3 regions of the Luteimonas sp. S4-F44 genome follow, and region 1 is predicted to be linked to each of the others. Evidence: riboswitches for the same ligand, from Rfam matches in the RefSeq annotation. Region 1 holds a riboswitch; each other region holds the start of a gene.
What was found. A riboswitch is a leader RNA that binds a small molecule or an ion and turns the genes downstream of it on or off. The one in region 1 is predicted to bind cobalamin.

Region 1 (5,511 bases):
GCCGGTCATCCGGTTCTGGCGGACCAGGTTGTAGAAGTACGCGAAGCCCGAATAGAAGTTGATGCCTTCGAGGATCGAGGACTGGATCAGCGAGCGCAGCAGCGTCTCGGCGGTCTTCTCGCGCATGAAGTCGTCGTACGACTCCATGATCGGCGCGTTGCGCTTCTGGATCGTGGGATGCGTGCGCGCGATTTCGAAGACGCGGTTCTGGTTCGACAGGTCGGTGATCGAGGCCAGGACGTAGCTGTAGCTCTCGTTGTGGATCACTTCCTGCTGGCCGATGATCGCGGCGTTGGCGTGCGCGGCCGGGTCGGTGATGTACTCGGCGACGTTGTAGATGAAGCGCGTCTGCGGCGAGTCGAGCGTGGCCAGCAGGCCGATGATCGAATCGTAGGCGTTCTTCTCGCGCGCCGAGAGCTCACCGTACTGTTTGGCGTCGCTCTTCATGTCGACCTCGTCTGGAATCCAGAAGTTGGTCGAGAGCTCCTTGTAGGCGCGATAGAACGACGGGTACGGGATGTCGTTCCAGTTGAGGATGCCGGACGTGCGCCCGTTGATGATGCCGGTCGAGCGGTTGGGATGGCGTGGCTCGAGGATCTTGATGCGATCGAGCGGCGTAGAAGTCGTGGCCATGATTGCGTTTCTCGTGTTTCGTGTCGCGTGCGATCAGCAGAACCGGGGTCAGAGTGCATTTTTTCGTTGCACTCTCGAACCGGGGTCAGTGGATAAATGCACTCTGACCCCGGTTTAAGTCAGGAGGCGCGCCGAAGGCGCGGAGGTGTGGAAGCCAATGAAACGGGGCCCGCGGTTCGCGAGGCGAACCGTGGGGAGCGACAGCGCGAATGCGCTATCGCGTTCCCTTTAGCTACTGCACCACTCGCATTCGGCGATGTCGATGTCGTTGGAGCGCACGTAGTACGTGGTCTTGATGCCTTCGCGCCAGGCGGTCATGTGCAGCTCGAGCAGGGTGCTGGCGCGGATGGTGCTGGGCACGTACAGGTTGAAGCTGATCGCCTGGTCGACGTGGCGCTGGCGACGCGCGTTCTGGCGCACGGACGCGAACTGGTCGACCTTGTAGGCGCCCTTCTCGTAGAACGGCCAGGTCTCGAGCGACAGGCCGGGGGCGGCAACCGGACGCCGGTAATCCTTCTTCTCCTCGTAGTAGAACGCCGAGTAGATCGGGTCGATCGACGCGGTGGAGCCCGCGATCTGCGCGGTCGACATGTTCGGCGCGACCGCCATCAGCCAACCGTTGCGCATGCCGTTGACGCCGACCTTGGCGGCCAGTTCCAGCCACGCGGGCGAGTTGTAGTCGCGGTCGCGGAAGTAGGCACCAGTGTGCCAGTCGCTGCCGGCGAACACCGAGTAGGCGCCCTTTTCCTTGGCCAGTTCCATGCTCGCCTGTACGGTCAGGAAGTTGATGCGCTCATACAGCGTGTCGCTGAAGTCCTCGGCCTCGGGCGTGTTCCAGTGGATGCCCTTCTGCGCCAGCAGGTGATGCCAGCCGAACGTGCCCAGGCCGATCGCGCGGTACTTCTGGTTGGTGATCGTGGCCTGCGGGACGGGCAGCTGGTTGAGGTCGATGACGTTGTCGAGCATCCGCACCTGGATCGGGATCAGCCGCTCGAGCACGTCGGTGATCAAGTCGCCCTGGCCTTCCTGCGGCACGATCGCCCGACCCAGGTTCACCGACGACAGGTTGCACACGACGAAGTCGCCGGCCTGCTTGGTGGTAACGATCTGATTGCCGGAGATGATCTCCTGCATCATCTTCGTCGGGCTCATGTTCTGCAGGATCTCGGTGCACAGGTTCGACGAATAGACACGGCCGACGTGCTTGTTCGGGTTCTTCCGGTTCACTTCATCGCGGTAGAACATGAACGGGTTGCCGGTCTCGAGCTGCGACACCATGATCCGCTTGAAGATCTCGATCGCCTTGACGGTCTTGCGCGAGATGCGCTCGTCACGGACGACTTCCTCGTACTTCTTACGGAACGTGCCCTCGCCCTTCTTTTCGTCGAAGAAGTCCTGCAGGTACCAGCCCTTGACGCGATGGACCTCGTGCGGATCGAACAGGTACCAGTCGCCGCGGCGCTCGACCGCCTCCATGAACACGTCGGGGATGCACACCGAGGTGAACACGTCATGGGCGCGCAGGCGCTGATCGCCGTTGTTCAGGCGCAGATCCAGGAACGCCTCGATGTCGCGGTGCCACACGTCCAGGTACACCGCGACCGCGCCCTTGCGCTGGCCCAGCTGGTCGACCGACACGGCGGTGTTGTTGAGCTGCTTGATCCACGGCACCACGCCGCCCGAAGAATTGGGCACGCCGCGGATGGCCGAGCCCGACGAGCGCACATAGCCCAGGTACGCACCGACGCCGCCGCCGCCCTTGGAGACGCGGGCGATGTCGGTGTTGGAGTCATAGATGCCCTGCAGCGAGTCGTCGACGGTGTCGATGAAGCACGACGACAGCTGGCCGCCGACCTTGCCGGCGTTCTGCAGCGTCGGCGTCGCCACGGTCATGTACAGATTCGACAGCGCCCAGTAGGCCTCGCCGACGAGCTGCATGCGGCGCTCGCGGCCGCCGCGGGTCTCGTTCTGCATCAGATACAGCGCGATGGTGAGCCAGCGCTCCTGCGGCAGTTCGAACACGGCGCGCGAGGTGTCGGTGGCCAGATAGCGCGTGGCCAGCAGATACAGGCCGTTGTAGGCGAACAGCTTGTCGCGCTCGGGCTCGATCATGCGTCCGGCTTCCTGCAGTTCCTCCTTGGAGTAGGCGCGCAGGATGTCGTTGGAATAGATATTGCGGTCGGCCAGCGACTCCTGCAGGCCGACATAGGAGCCGTACTTCTGCTCGGCGTCGTAGAAGCGGTTGCGGCTGGCGCGCTTGTACAGGCGGTGGAGGTACAGGCGAGCGGCGAAGAACTCCCACTCCGGTGCGGTGACGTCGACGCGGGCCTCGGCCTCGCGGATCAGGTGGTCAACCAGGTCGTCGGCGTTGACCGCGTCCTTGCGTTCGACGAAACCGAACACGCTGCGCTTGTAGTCGACGATATCGAGTTGCGGGAACTCGCCGTGGACGCGGTCGATGCTGCGCTCCAGGCGCGCGCGGTCGTACGGGATCCGGCGGTTGCCGGCTTCCTTGGTGATCCAGGTGGAGACGTCGGTGTCGACGTCAGGGGTTTCAGCAGTTGCGGTATGCATGGCAGCGCTCGGGGGCGGCGGCACCACGTCGTCGGCGTCGACGGCGGACGGCGCCACAGGGGTGGGGGAGGCGATCGGGGTCGGGGGCGCGTCTGCGGGCGTCGAAGGGGCGGTCGAGATGGTGTCGTGGCTGGTCATGCGTCCTCTCTCTTCTTTTGGTGTCCAGTGCATTCGCGCACGCCCCGGCCCGCCCGCGTCGGGTCCGGTGGCTGCGGACGACCCGCCCCTGTACGGAGCGTCCACAGCCGCAAACCGCGCGTCGTGCTTTCGCGCGGCTGTCGGCAGGGTACGGACTCATGGGCGAAGGCGGCGCCTTCGTCCCGCCGCGTACCGAATCGCTCCGGTGGCGGGTGGGACGTTCCCAATTACCGCTGCGGGGCAGCACCGGACTGGCGTGGGGCGTCACCGGTGTCCCGTTTTTCATCCACAGACGTTGTGGCTGCGGAACCGACGGGCCCAAGATAGTGGGGTGGTCGGGCAGCGTCAACGCTAAATGTGGGGCGGGCACCCGGAGCCGCGTCAGGCCGGGAATCGTGCGGCCTCGGGCGGCCGCCGGGTGCGGGGCGATGCAGATCCGGCTGCGCCAGGCAACCCCGCCAGACGCCTATTCAGCTACGGCGACCGCCGTCCGCGCGCGCTGGACAGCGGCGGTCGCACGCGACCAGCGGCGCCAGTCGGGGGCCGGAATCGGCAGCGGCTGGTCGTGGTCGAGCAGTCGGCGCAGATCGACCGCAGCGTAATGCGGCGCCAGCGCCTGGACCAACGCGAAGCCGAAGTCGCGCAGGACCCGGTCGCGGCGCAGCAGCACCCAGGTGATGCATTCGGGCAGCAGGCCGTCCTCGACCGGCGGCGCGACCAGGCCGTCGTCGAGGTCGGCGCCCATCTCGTCGACGATCCCGACCCCCAGGCCGGCGTGGACGTAGGTCCGGATCAGCGCGCCGTCGCGCGCGGTCACCGCGAGGTCGGCGCGCAGGTCGGCAGCGGCGAACGCGCGTTGCAGCGACGAGGCGGGCTGCCGGCTCGATTCGTAGCTCACCAGCGGCACGCCGGCCAGGTCGCGCAGGCCGATCGGGCGCGGCAATGCCGTCAGCGGGTGGCCGGCCGGCACCAGCACCCGCCGGCCCCACCGGTACAGCGGAATCGCCACCAGGCCCGGCGGTGGGGCGCCGGTGCCGCTGAGGATCGCCAGGTCGGCATGGTGTTCGGCCAGCAGCCGCAGCGACTCGGCATCGCCCCCAGGCACCACGTGCACCGCGACCTCGGGCCAGTCGTTTTTGAGCGCCTGCAGCGCCGGCGGCAGCGCGTGGCGGGCCTGGGTGTGGGTGGTGGCGATGCGCAGCAGGCCCTGCGCCTCGCGGCGCAGGTTGTCGGCCAGCGCCTGGATGTTGCCGGCCTCGGCCAGCAGGCGGCGGGCGTGCGCGAGCACCTGCCGGCCCTCGTCGGTCAGCGCGGCGAGCGCGCGCTGGCGGCGGGTGAACAGCAGGAAGCCGAGCGAGTTCTCCAATTGCGCGAGCTGTTTGGACAGGCCCGACTGCGTCGCGTGCAGGCGGCGGGCGGCCAGGGTGATGTTGTGGCCGCATTCGACGATGGCGACGAAGCTGCGCAGTTGGGTGAGGGTCATGGCCAGGCCCGTGCCGACGGCGGGAATGTCGTGGCAGCGCATGGTCGCCCACGGACGCGACCGGCATGTCCCGCGGGCGACAACACTGTGTGCCGCGATCCGGCGACGCAGCCAGGTCGCGGCCATCGTCGGCGGCTAGCGACGCCCGGCCGGCACCAACTGGTCGGACAGCAGCAACGCGTTGAGCAACAGCCGTTCGGTGCCGTGCCAGTACTTGCGGTGCGCCGGGTCGTCGGCGAACAGCACGACGTTCCCGCGCCCGGTCGCGGCGACGACCGCCCACGGCGCGCCGCCGAGCCGGGCGCGGTTGCGCACCGAGACATAGCCGTTGACCAACGGCGCGTCGTCGATGCGCACGACCGTGGAGAAGCGGTCGCGCGCCGGTGGCAGGACCACCGCGCTCTCCTTGTTGACGAAGAGCGCGCGGCGCGGCACGCCGAAGGCCAGCGGATGGCTGATGTCGGCATCGGCCGAGACCAGGTTGCCGGAGATGCGGTCCTCGGCCAGCAGGTCGCGGCGGTCGCCGAAGTCCGCGCGCGCGGTGTCGTCCTCGTCGCGGGCCGGGGCCTGGCCCAGGCCGTCGGCGAGCTTGTGATCGATCGCCCACTGCGAGGCGCTGCCGAAGGTCACCAGCGAACCGCCGGCACGGACCCAGCCGCGCAGCGCCTCGACCGTCGCCTCGC
Region 2 (5,511 bases), 380 kb from region 1:
GCCCGCCCCGGCCGGCCGGGCCTGCCGTTCTTCTTCGTGCGCGTCGACCGCGCCGGCAACATCTCCAAACGCCACTCGGCAACCGACTTCCACTTCTCCCACGTCGGCGGCGCCTGCCCGCTGTGGATCGTCTACGAGGCCTTCAACCAGCCCGGCCGCATCCTGACCCAGGTCGCACGCATGCCCGACGGCCGCCGCCACTTCTGGCTGGCCCGACAGGTCGAGAGCGGCCCGACCGGCTACGGCCGCCAGCGCAAGACCTTCGCCGTGAGCCTGGGCTGCGACCTGCGCCACGCCGACCGCCTGACCTACTCGCGCGGCCTCGACCTCGACGACCCCGCCACCGCCACCCCGATCGGCCCGGGCTGCAAAGTCTGCGAACGCACCGACTGCGTCCAACGCGCCTTCCCGCCCCTCCGCCTCCCGCCCCTCTGAACACCGGGGTCAGACCGGTGGCGTCGGGGCATGTTCGCCTCCTAGCGATGGCGTGCCAGTGACAACGCCTTTGCGACGGCGAGCGACGCCATTAGAGCGTCGCTCGCCGTCATATGAGGATTTGCACGCTGTCCGGTATTAGTCGTCGAGGAGGTTGGCCTGCCAGAAAGTGACGCCGGCCCAGAAGGTGTGGTCGCGGTTTTCGCGTTTGTGGAAGCCGTGACGCCGGCCGAGTGCGTCTGCGCCACCGGCGTCTGCGAGCGCCGCGAGATGACGCTCGAACACAAGACCCGCATCACCTCAACACCGACACCCGGCTGCGCGAGGCCTGCCGGCCGCGCGAGCGCACGATATTCCTAGACCACGACCGCGCGGCTCAGCCGCGACCTCGACGCGCCTCAGATCGGCAGCTTGCGCAAGCCCGCCGCACCGGCCTGGCTGTCGGGCCGGCTGGTGTTCGAGGATGCGACGCTGGCCGAGGTCGTGGCCGAGTTCAACCGCTACAGCCACGAGCGCATCGTCATCGAGGACGCGGCGCTGCAGGCACTGCGGGTGACCGGCGTGTTCCGCAGCGATGCGCCGCTGGCCTTCGTCGGTGCGCTGTGCGAGGCCTACCCGATCGTGGCCGACGCCAGCACGCCGGGCCGCCTGCGCCTGCGCCACGACCCGGACCGCCACGCCAGCCACGCGCCCGGCCAGACCGGGCGCCACGCCGTCGCCCAGCACTGACGACGATCGCGGCACCCGGCCTCGACCCGCAGGCTAGGCGGTCACCGCCGCAACCGGCTCGGCCTGGCTGCGCTGCGCTTGCGCACGCAGCGTACGCGCGGCCGCCACCAGCGCCGCCAGCGCCGCGCGCGTTTCCGGCCAACCGCGGGTCTTGAGCCCGCAATCGGGATTGACCCACAACTGGGCGACCGGGATCGACTCGGCCGCCCGGCGCAGCAACGCGGTCATCTCTTCGACATCGGGCACGCGCGGGGAATGGATGTCGTAGACGCCTGGGCCGATGCCGTTGGGATAGCGGAACCGGACGAAGGCCTCGAGCAGTTCCATGCGCGAGCGCGAGGTCTCGATCGAGATCACGTCGGCGTCCATCGCCGCGACCGCCTCGATGATGTCGTTGAACTCCGAGTAGCACATGTGGGTGTGGATCTGGGTGGTGTCGGCCACGCCCGACGCGCTGATGCGGAAGCTTTCGACTGCCCAATCCAGGTACCCCGCCCAGTCGGCGCGGCGCAGCGGCAGCCCCTCGCGCAGCGCCGGTTCGTCGATCTGGATCACGCCGATGCCGGCGGCCTCCAGGTCGGTCACCTCGTCACGCAACGCCAGCGCGATCTGCCGGCAGGTGTCGGCGCGCGACTGGTCGTCGCGCACGAACGACCACTGCAGCACCGTCACCGGGCCGGTCAGCATGCCCTTCATCGGCCGCGAGGTCAGCGACTGCGCGTACTGCGACCAGCGCACGGTCATCGGCGCCGGACGCGCGACATCGCCATAGATCACCGGCGGCTTCACGCAGCGCGAGCCATAACTCTGCACCCAGCCGTTTTTGGTGAACGCGAAGCCGTCGAGCTGCTCGCCGAAGTACTCGACCATGTCGTTGCGCTCGAACTCACCGTGGACCAGCACATCCAGGTCGAGCTCCTCCTGCACACGCACGCAGTGCGCGATCTGCTCGGCGATGAACGCATCGTAGTCGGCCTGGCTCAGCTTGCCGGACTTGTGCGCGGCGCGCGCCTCCCGTACCTCGAGCGTCTGCGGGAACGAACCGATCGTGGTGGTGGGCCACAGCGGCAGCGGGCGCAACGCGTCCTGCGCAACCCGGCGCGCGGCATAGGACGCGCTGCGGCGCGCCGCGGACGCGTCGAGCGCGGCCACCCGCGCCGCGACCTCGGGCCGCCGCACACGCGGCGAGGCGCGGCGCGCGGCGATCGCGTCGCGCGCCCGCGCCAGCGCCGGCTCGGCGGCATCGGGGTCGGCCAGGGCCTCGGCCAGCAGGCGCAGTTCGTCGAGCTTCTGCCGGGCGAAGGCCAGCCAGCTGCGCAGCTCGTCATCCAGCGACGTCTCGCCCGCCAGATCCACCGGCACATGCAGCAGGGAACACGACGGCGCCAACCACACCGGATCGTCGCCGCGCGCACTGATCGCATAGCGCGCCAGCACCAGTGCGTCGTCGAGCCGCGTGCGCCAGATGTTGCGGCCATCGACCAGCCCCAGCGACAGCACGCGCCCGGCCGGTAACGCACCGAGTACCGCGTCGAGCTGTTCGCGCCCGCGCACCAGATCGACATGCAGGCCGTCGACCGGCAAGGACGCGGCCAGCGCCAGGTTGTCGTCGAGCGGCCCGAAGTAGGTCGTCAGCAGCAGCTTCGGCCGCGCGCCCTCGGCAAGCGCCGCGTAGGCACGGCTATAGGCCGCACGCACCGCCGGATCGAGGTCGAGCACCAGCGCCGGCTCGTCGATCTGCACCCAGGCCGCGCCGGCGGCCTGCAGCCGCGCCAGCAACTCGGCGTACACCGGCAGCAGCGCATCGAGCAGCGCGAAACGATCGCTGCCGTCAACAGTCTTCGACAGCCACAGCAGCGTGACCGGGCCGAGCAGCACCGGCCGGGTCTCGATGCCTTCGGCCTTGGCTTCCAGGTATTCGCGCACCGGCTTGTCGTCACGCAGTGCGAAGCGCTGGCCGGCCTGCAGTTCGGGGACCAGGTAGTGGTAGTTGGTGTCGAACCACTTGGTCATCTCCAGCGCATGCAGGTCGATGCCGTCCTGCTGATGACCCCGCGCCAGTGCGAAGTAACCCGCCAGCGGATCGGCATCGGCCAGCGCGCGGTAGCGCTCGGGGATGGCGTCGACGCCAAACGCGGCATCAAGGACCTGGTCGTAGAGCGAGAAGTCGTTGCTCGGCGGCGTGGCGACACCAGCCTCGCGCTGCAGGCGCCAATGGCGCAGGCGCAGTTCGCGCGCCACTGCCTGTAACTGCGCGGCGTCGGCCTCGCCGCGCCAATGACGTTCGACAGCGCGCTTGAGCTCGCGTTTGCGGCCGATGCGGGGAAATCCGAGATTGGTGATGCCGGTCATGGTGGATGCGTCCTCAATGCGTGGGATTGAGGAACGAAGGGTCCGCATGGTGTGCGCCGCGCCTGCGCGCGCCCGCCTGCCACACGGCCGACCTTCGCCCCCTCGGGCGAACCGGGGCCTGCGTGCGGACGTGCGGGACCGGCCGCGACATGCGCGGCGCGATGCCCGTGCACCTCCCCGCGGAGGCCCCAGGTCGTACGTCCGCACCTGTCGACGCGGACGGCCAAGGCAGGTCTTCGGGCTCATGGACGGGCCACCTGCGAGGTGGCGGGCCTACTGTCCGTCGCTTCCCGGCCCGGACGGGCGCCAGTGCATTGACGGGGGTCGTTTCCAATTACCGCTGCGGGGCAGCGCCGGAATTGCCGCATCGCGGCGCACCGGCTTCCCTTTTAATCATCGCTTCATTCGCATGAAGAGATGAACCTTGGCGGCGACACGGTAGCCCCGACCGCACGGGCGGTCAAGCGGGCATCGCCTCGGCGGCCGTCTCCCGCGCATCGGCCTCATCGGCCAGGCGATCGACCAGCGCATCGACCGCGGCCTCGGCGCACGCGATCGACGCCGCCAGCCGGGCATCGGCGAACTCGTCGTACTCCACCGCGACCCGGTCGAACGCGGTGATGCCCATGTAGCGCAACGGCGTCATGACGCCCTGCTCGACCAGGTTGTCGCCGGCGTTGCGACCGCCGGGGTCATAGCCGTGATCGCCGCGCGCGCCCAGCAGCACGGCGCGGCGGCCCTGATCGGCGAGCATCGGCCAGTACGGCGCGCCGGTGCGCGCGCGATCGAAACCGAAGGTGCGGCCCACGCGCACGATGTTGTCGATCCAGGCCTTGACCGGCGCCGGCATGCCGAAGTTGTACATCGGCACCCCCATCACCACGAGCGGGCTGTCGAGCAGTTCGTCGATCAGCGCATCGCTCTGCGCCAGTCGCTCGATCATCCACGGCGCGCGTTGCGCCGGCGGCGTGAACGCGGCATGGATCCAGTGACCGTCGACATGCGTCGGCGGCGTCAGGCCGAGATCGCGATAGACGATGCGATCGCCAGGGCGGCGCTGCCGCCAGCGCGCGACGAAGCGGGCGCCGAGCCGGCGGGTGTGGGAGCCGTGCGGGACCTCGCCCGAGCAACCGGGACGGGCACTGCCATCGAGATGGAGTAAGCTGAGCATGATTCACCTGTCGAACATGGGAGAGAATGCGCGCCGAGGCACACCGGCATGATTGGCGCCAACCGGAACCCCGACAAACGATGTTTTCTCGTCCAATGGATGAATTGCGCTCATGCACACGCGTCCCGCCCGTCTGCCCCCGCTGAGCGCGCTGCGCGCGTTCGAGGCCGCCGCGCGGCGACAGAGCTTCAAGGCCGCGGCCGAGGAGTTGTCGCTGACGCCCACGGCCGTCAGTCATCGCATCCGCCAGCTCGAAGACTGGCTGGGCCTGCGGCTGTTCGCACGACAGGTGCGTCAGGTGCGGCTGACCGAAGCCGGGCAACGCCTGTACCCGAGCGTGCGTGGCGGCTTCGACGGCATCGCCGCCGCCGTCGCCGACCTGCAACGGCAGACGCGCCGGCCCGCCGTAACGCTGAGCACGACCCGAGGCTTCGCCGCACGCTGGCTGCTGCCGCGCCTGCCCGCGCTCGCCGCCGCGGCGCCCGAGATCGACCTGCACCTGCACGCGGCCGACGACCCGGTCCGGTTGGCCGCCGGCGGCGCGGACCTGGCGATCCGCTACGGCCCCGTACCGGGTCCACAGGTCGAGGCCTGGCCGCTGCTGCCCGGACGGTTCATTCCGGTCTGCGCCCCCAGCCTGGCGCTGGCCGGCACACGCGCGCTGGCAACCGTGCCGCGGCTGCGTTACGCCTGGCGATTACAGGACGCCCACACCCCCGACTGGCCGCGCTGGTGCCGCGCCGCCGGCCTGCCGGATACGCACGGCGGCGAACTCGGGTTCTCGGACGAAGCGCATGCGATCCAGGCCGCGATCGCCGGTCAGG
Region 3 (5,511 bases), 1.8 Mb from region 1:
TCGCGTTGGTGATCATCTTCCTGGTGCTGGCCGCGCAGTTCGAGAGTTTCCGCGACGCGCTGATCATGCTGATCACCGTGCCGATGGCGATCAGCGGCGCGCTGCTGGTGCTCAATGCGCTGGCCCTGGTGTCGGGCATCCTGCAGTTCGCCGGCATCGAGGCCTTCCCCGGCATGTCGATCAACATCTACACGCAGGTGGGTCTGGTCACCCTCGTGGGCGTGATCTCCAAGCACGGCATCCTGATCGTGGAGTTCGCCAACAAGCTGCAGATCAACGAGGGGCTGATCAAGACCGAGGCGATCGAGCAGGCCGCCGCGATCCGCCTGCGGCCGGTGCTGATGACGACTGCCGCGCTGGTGTTTGCGATGGTGCCCTTGCTGATCGCCAGCGGTCCGGGCGCGGCGGCGCGCTTCTCGATGGGGCTGGTGATCGCTGCCGGCATGTCGATCGGCACCGCGTTCACGCTGTTCGTGCTGCCGGCGTTCTACCTGCTGCTGGCGCGCGACCACAGCCATGACCGCGACGCGGCCGCCGCCACCGACGCCGATGGGCGCGACGGCGATGCAGCAACACCGGTGCCGCAGGGGCATTGAGTCCACCTGGCATCCGCGGCTCGTGCCGCGGGTGCCACCCACCCTTTGATCATGATCGACGCGGCAGCGCGTCGATCCAGGCCGGATCGAGCACCAGGGCGCCGGTCTCGGGGCCGCCCCCGTCGCCGACGAACGGCAATACCCCCAGGCACGGCGCAGGCAATGCGTCGGCGAGCAGGCCGAGATAGTCGTCGGCGCGCGAGAACTCCGGATCGATCCGGTTGCCGACCCAGCCCACGAGCCGGCAGCCGTCGGCCGCGATTGCGCGTGCGGTCAGCCGGGCATGGCTCAGGCAGCCGAGCCGGAGCCCGACCACCAGCACCACCGCGCCGCCCAGCCACTGCGCCAGGTCCGCATGCTCGATGTCCTCGGCCAGCGGCGCGGCCCAGCCGCCGGCGCCCTCGACCAGCACCACGTCGGCCGTGGCGGCCAGCCGCGCGTGCGCCGCGTGCAGCAGGCCGGCCTCGACGACCACGCCGGCCGCGCGCGCGGCCAGGGTCGGCGCGGTCGCTTCGGGCAGTGCCACCGGGTTGACGTCGGCGTACGCCGGCCGGGGCCGGCTGGCGGCCTGCAGCGCCAGCGCATCCTCGTTGCGCCAGCCGCCGTCCTGCCAATCGCAGCCGCTGGCGACCGGCTTCATGCCGACCGCGCGGCGGCCGTCGGCGCGCAAGGCCTGCAGCAACGCCACGCTGGCGTGGGTCTTGCCGATGCCGGTATCGGTCCCGGTGACCAGACACGTGCGCGCGCTCATGCCGGCACGCCGGTCGAGACGCCTGCGACGACGCGGCGGGGCGGGCGCGACCCCGCTGCTACACTGCGCGACATGTTCACTTCCACACCTCTGAGCGGCAGCAAGGCCGACCAGTATGCCGCGCTCGCGGCGCAGGCCCGCGCCCTGCTGCACGGCGAATCCGACCCCATCGCCAACGCCGCGAACCTTTCGGCGCTGGTCTATCACGCGCTGCCGCACCTCAACTGGGTCGGTTTCTATTTCTATGACGGCACCGAACTGGTCGTCGGGCCGTTCCAGGGCCTGCCGGCCTGTGTGCGTATTCCGCTCGACAAAGGCGTGTGCGGCGCCGCGGCGCGCACCCGGCAGACCCAGCGCATCGACGACGTGCATGCGTTTCCCGGTCACATCGCCTGCGATGCCGCGTCGCGATCCGAAGTTGTCGTGCCGCTGGTCGCCGGCGACCGCCTGATCGGCGTCTTCGATCTCGACAGTCCACTGCCGGCCCGGTTCGACGCCGACGATCAGGCCGGGCTCGAAGCGCTCGCGCAGCTCTACGTCGAGCACGCACGTTGAGCGCGCCGAAGCTGCGCAACCTGGGCCCAAGGTCGGCGGCGTGGCTGCGGCAGGTGGGGCTGCGGACGCGCGAGGATCTCGAGGCGGCGGGCGCGGTCGAGGCCTTCGTGCGCGTGCGCCGGGCGGGCTTTCGGCCCAGCCTCAACCTGCTGTACTCGATCGAGGGCGCGCTGCTGGATTGCCACTGGCAGGACGTGCCCGAGGCGCGTCGCCTGCAACTGGCCGAGGCCGCCGAGGCGGCGACCGCGCAATTGCCCGACACGCGCGCACGGACCGCGGCCGGCCCAGTCACCACGATCCTGCACGACGCGGGCGATCGCGACGACGCGATGCCGGACACTACCGAGCGCTGAACCGGCGAAGCGCTGGCGTACAATCGCGCCTGCTTCGCGGTGACCCGGCCTGTCCGGGTTGAAACGGGAAGCCGGTGACGGGCGCTGCGAGGCGACCCCATTCCGGCACTGCCCCCGCAACGGTAAGCGTGTGCAAGCGTCGCTTCTCGCCACTGTGCCCTGCGCACGGGAAGGCGCGACGCTTGGGCTCAGAACGCCCACGCGCAAGTCCGGAGACCGGCCTCGAAGTTCCACTTGATTGCGATGCGGCGGGCATTGCGACGACGTTCCGGGCGTTTCCTGCGCCTGGACGGCGGTCCGTGCGCGCCCGTTCCCGCGATCTTCGCCAGCCCGCCCGACGCGCGTTTGATGCGCGCGCGTAAGGAGACCGCAATGCCGTTCCGCACCCTGACCATGGCGATCGCCACTGCCCTGCTCGCTCCGTCAGCGCTCGCCGCCCCCGGCGAACTCGATGCCGTGCTCGTCACCGCCAACCGGACCCAGACCGCGCTGGCCGACAGCCTCGTGCCGGCGCAGATCATCGACCGCGACGAGATCGAACGCAGTCAGGCGCGCGACCTGCCGGAACTGCTGCGCGGCCGCGCCGGCATCCAGATCGGCAACAGCGGCGGCCCGGGCAAGCTGACCTCGATCTTCCTGCGCGGCGCTGAATCCGACCATGTGTTGGTGCTCGTTGATGGCGTGCGCATCGGCAGCGCGACCGCCGGCATGCCAGCAATCCAGGACCTGCCGGTCGACCAGATCGAGCGCGTGGAAATCGTGCGCGGCCCGCGTTCGAGCCTCTACGGCTCGGAGGCGATCGGCGGCGTCATCCAGATCTTCACCCGCCGCCACGAGGGTGCGATCTCGCCGCACGCGCGGATCGGTGCCGGCAGCCACGGCCTGCGCGAAGCCAGCGCCGGCATCGGCGGCCGCAGCGGGCGGGGCTGGTTCGGCGTCGATGCGGCGTTCCAGCGCACCGACGGCATCGATGCCTGCCGCGGCTCGGCGGCGCTGTTCCAGGGCTGCTTCGTCGACGAGCCCGACCGCGACGGCTACCGCAACCGTTCGCTGAACCTGCGCGCCGGTGTGCAGTTGACCGACGCGCTGCGCCTGGAAGGCCATGCGCTGCATGCCGACGCGTTCAACCAGTACGACGGCAGCCTCTTCGGTGGCAACGAGGCCGACACCGTGCAGCAAGTGGCGGGCGGGACGCTGGTCTATGCGCCTTCCGACGTCGTGCGCCTAACCGCGCAGGCCGGCCGCGCCTACGACAAGTCGAGCACCTACTTCCGCGATGCCGACACTGGCACGCGCAGCGATGTTGGCCGCATCGACACCCGCCGCGACACCGCCTCGGTGCAGGCCGACTTCGGTCTGGCGCCAACCCAGAGCCTGAGCCTGGGCTTCGACTGGCAGGCTGACGAGGTCGACAGCGACACCCGCTACGCGGTGACCGCGCGCGACAACTACGCGACGTTCGTCGAGTACCGCGGTCGCTTCGGTGCGCATCGCCTGCAGGCGAGCCTGCGCCACGACGACAACGAACAGTTCGGCGGTCACGGCACCGGCAGCCTGGGCTGGGGCATGGACCTGGCCCACGGCTTCCGCGTCACCGCCAGCGCCGGCACCGGCTTCAAGGCCCCGACCTTCAACGACCTGTACTACCCCGGCTCCGAGAGCCCGGACCTGAAGCCGGAACGCGCCAAGAGCATGAACCTCGGGATCGCGCAGCAGGCGACCCAGTGGCGCTGGTCGTTCGACGTCTTCGAAAGCCGCATCGACGACCTGATCGTGTTCGTCTATCTGCCGCCGGACTATGTCGGTCGCGGCAGCAACATCGACGAAGCCCGCATCCGTGGCGCCGAGCTGACGTTCGCGACCACCCTCGCCGGCTGGGACCTGTCGACCGAGTTGAGCCACGTCGACCCGCGCGACCGCAGCGAAGGCGCCTACCGCGACAACCTGCTCGCCCGACGCGCGCGCAACAGTGGCCGGCTCGACATCGACCGCAGCGTCGGCGACTTCCGCATCGGCACCACGCTGCGCGGCGCCGGCAGCCGCTACGACAATCCCGCCAACACGCTCCGCGTCGGCGGCTACGGCACGCTCGACCTGCGCGCGGCGTGGGCGTTCGCACCGGCCTGGACGCTCGAAGCAAGGGCGACCAACCTGCTCGACAAGGACTACGAGACGGTGGCGTGGTATCGCCAGCCCGGGCGCGAGTACGGGCTGGCCCTGCGCTGGCAACCGTCCGCACGCTGACGCGGCGCCGGTCGCGGTCAGGATGCCCCTGCACCGACCGCGACTTGGCCGCATCGCCCGGCATCGGCGAGACCATCGGGCGTCAACACCTCGGCACGGACAGGCAATGCGACGTCTTCGTCGTAGGCGCGTCGAGCGGCATGAGCACACGGCTGGTCGCGCCCCCCTGCCAGCTCGACTATGCAAACGCGTCTCGACGGGCGGCGGCGCGGTTTCGAGGGCGTCACCGACCGTACGCTCGCCCCGCGCGTCCACTGCGAACATCGACTCGCGATGTATTGGTGTGACCAATGATCTGAGACTTTGGTCGTCTTGACGATAAATGCGCTCGTTTCGTTACACTCGTCGCACATCGCCGGCCCATCGTATTTAATTTGGTCGTACCAATTCGATCTCGAATCGCCGGCGCGAACGCGGCGATGCCTGGCCGGCCAGCACGTTGCAAGCGAACTGACATGGAGTCCCGGATGCGCCTTCCCGCCCCTGCCACCCGCCCCGATACCATCGGCGCGCGTCGCGTGCGTCTGTCCGACCAGGTTGCAGAACGCGTGCTGGCGCTGATCGATGCACGCGCGCTGCGCCCCGGCGACCGCCTGCCGCCCGAACGCGCCCTCGCGCTCGAGCTGGGCGTGTCGCGCACTGTCCTGCGCGAGGCGATCGCCCGCCTCGCAAGTCAGGGTGTGCTGCATGCGCGCCAGGGCGGTGGCACCTACCTGTGCGCGCACGACGCGCCTGCCTTCCCGCGCATCGCACCGCTGCAACCGTTCCTTGGCGTGTTCCGCAGCGATCCGGAGTACCGCTACGACGTGCTGGAGATCCGGCACGGCCTGGAGGGCATGGCTGCCTGGCACGCCGCGCTGCGTGCGACCGATGAGGACCGCGCGCGAATCGCCGAGGCCTTCGACGCGATGACGGCGCTGCACGGTCGCAACGACCCGGCCGGCGAAGCGCGCGCCGACGCCGCATTCCATCTGTCGATCGCCGAGGCCTCGCACAATCTGGTGCTGCTGCA

Region 2: linked by a shared signal. The riboswitch ahead of metE (5-methyltetrahydropteroyltriglutamate--homocysteine S-methyltransferase) and the one ahead of MNO14_RS15760 (ribonucleoside-diphosphate reductase subunit alpha) in region 1 are both predicted to bind cobalamin.
Region 3: linked by a shared signal. The riboswitch ahead of btuB (TonB-dependent vitamin B12 receptor) and the one ahead of MNO14_RS15760 (ribonucleoside-diphosphate reductase subunit alpha) in region 1 are both predicted to bind cobalamin.

The regions. Positions count from the first base shown of each region.
Region 1 is NZ_CP093340.1:3,492,905-3,498,415, reverse strand. It holds gene MNO14_RS15765 (ribonucleotide-diphosphate reductase subunit beta) at 1-633, opposite strand, end outside; gene MNO14_RS15760 (ribonucleoside-diphosphate reductase subunit alpha) at 862-3,345, opposite strand; cobalamin riboswitch at 3,470-3,674, opposite strand; gene MNO14_RS15755 (LysR substrate-binding domain-containing protein) at 3,812-4,828, opposite strand; gene MNO14_RS15750 (M14 family zinc carboxypeptidase) at 4,964-5,511, opposite strand, start outside.
Region 2 is NZ_CP093340.1:190,731-196,241, reverse strand. It holds gene MNO14_RS00900 (short-chain fatty acyl-CoA regulator family protein) at 1-435, shown strand, start outside; gene MNO14_RS00895 (FecR domain-containing protein) at 847-1,164, shown strand; gene metE (5-methyltetrahydropteroyltriglutamate--homocysteine S-methyltransferase) at 1,198-3,516, opposite strand; cobalamin riboswitch at 3,726-3,958, opposite strand; gene MNO14_RS00885 (NAD(P)H-dependent oxidoreductase) at 3,977-4,687, opposite strand; gene MNO14_RS00880 (LysR substrate-binding domain-containing protein) at 4,800-5,511, shown strand, end outside.
Region 3 is NZ_CP093340.1:1,619,984-1,625,494, reverse strand. It holds gene MNO14_RS07360 (efflux RND transporter permease subunit) at 1-596, shown strand, start outside; gene bioD (dethiobiotin synthase) at 646-1,347, opposite strand; gene MNO14_RS07350 (GAF domain-containing protein) at 1,420-1,902, shown strand; gene MNO14_RS07345 (TfoX/Sxy family protein) at 1,899-2,255, shown strand; cobalamin riboswitch at 2,276-2,495, shown strand; gene btuB (TonB-dependent vitamin B12 receptor) at 2,628-4,499, shown strand; gene lldR (transcriptional regulator LldR) at 4,967-5,511, shown strand, end outside.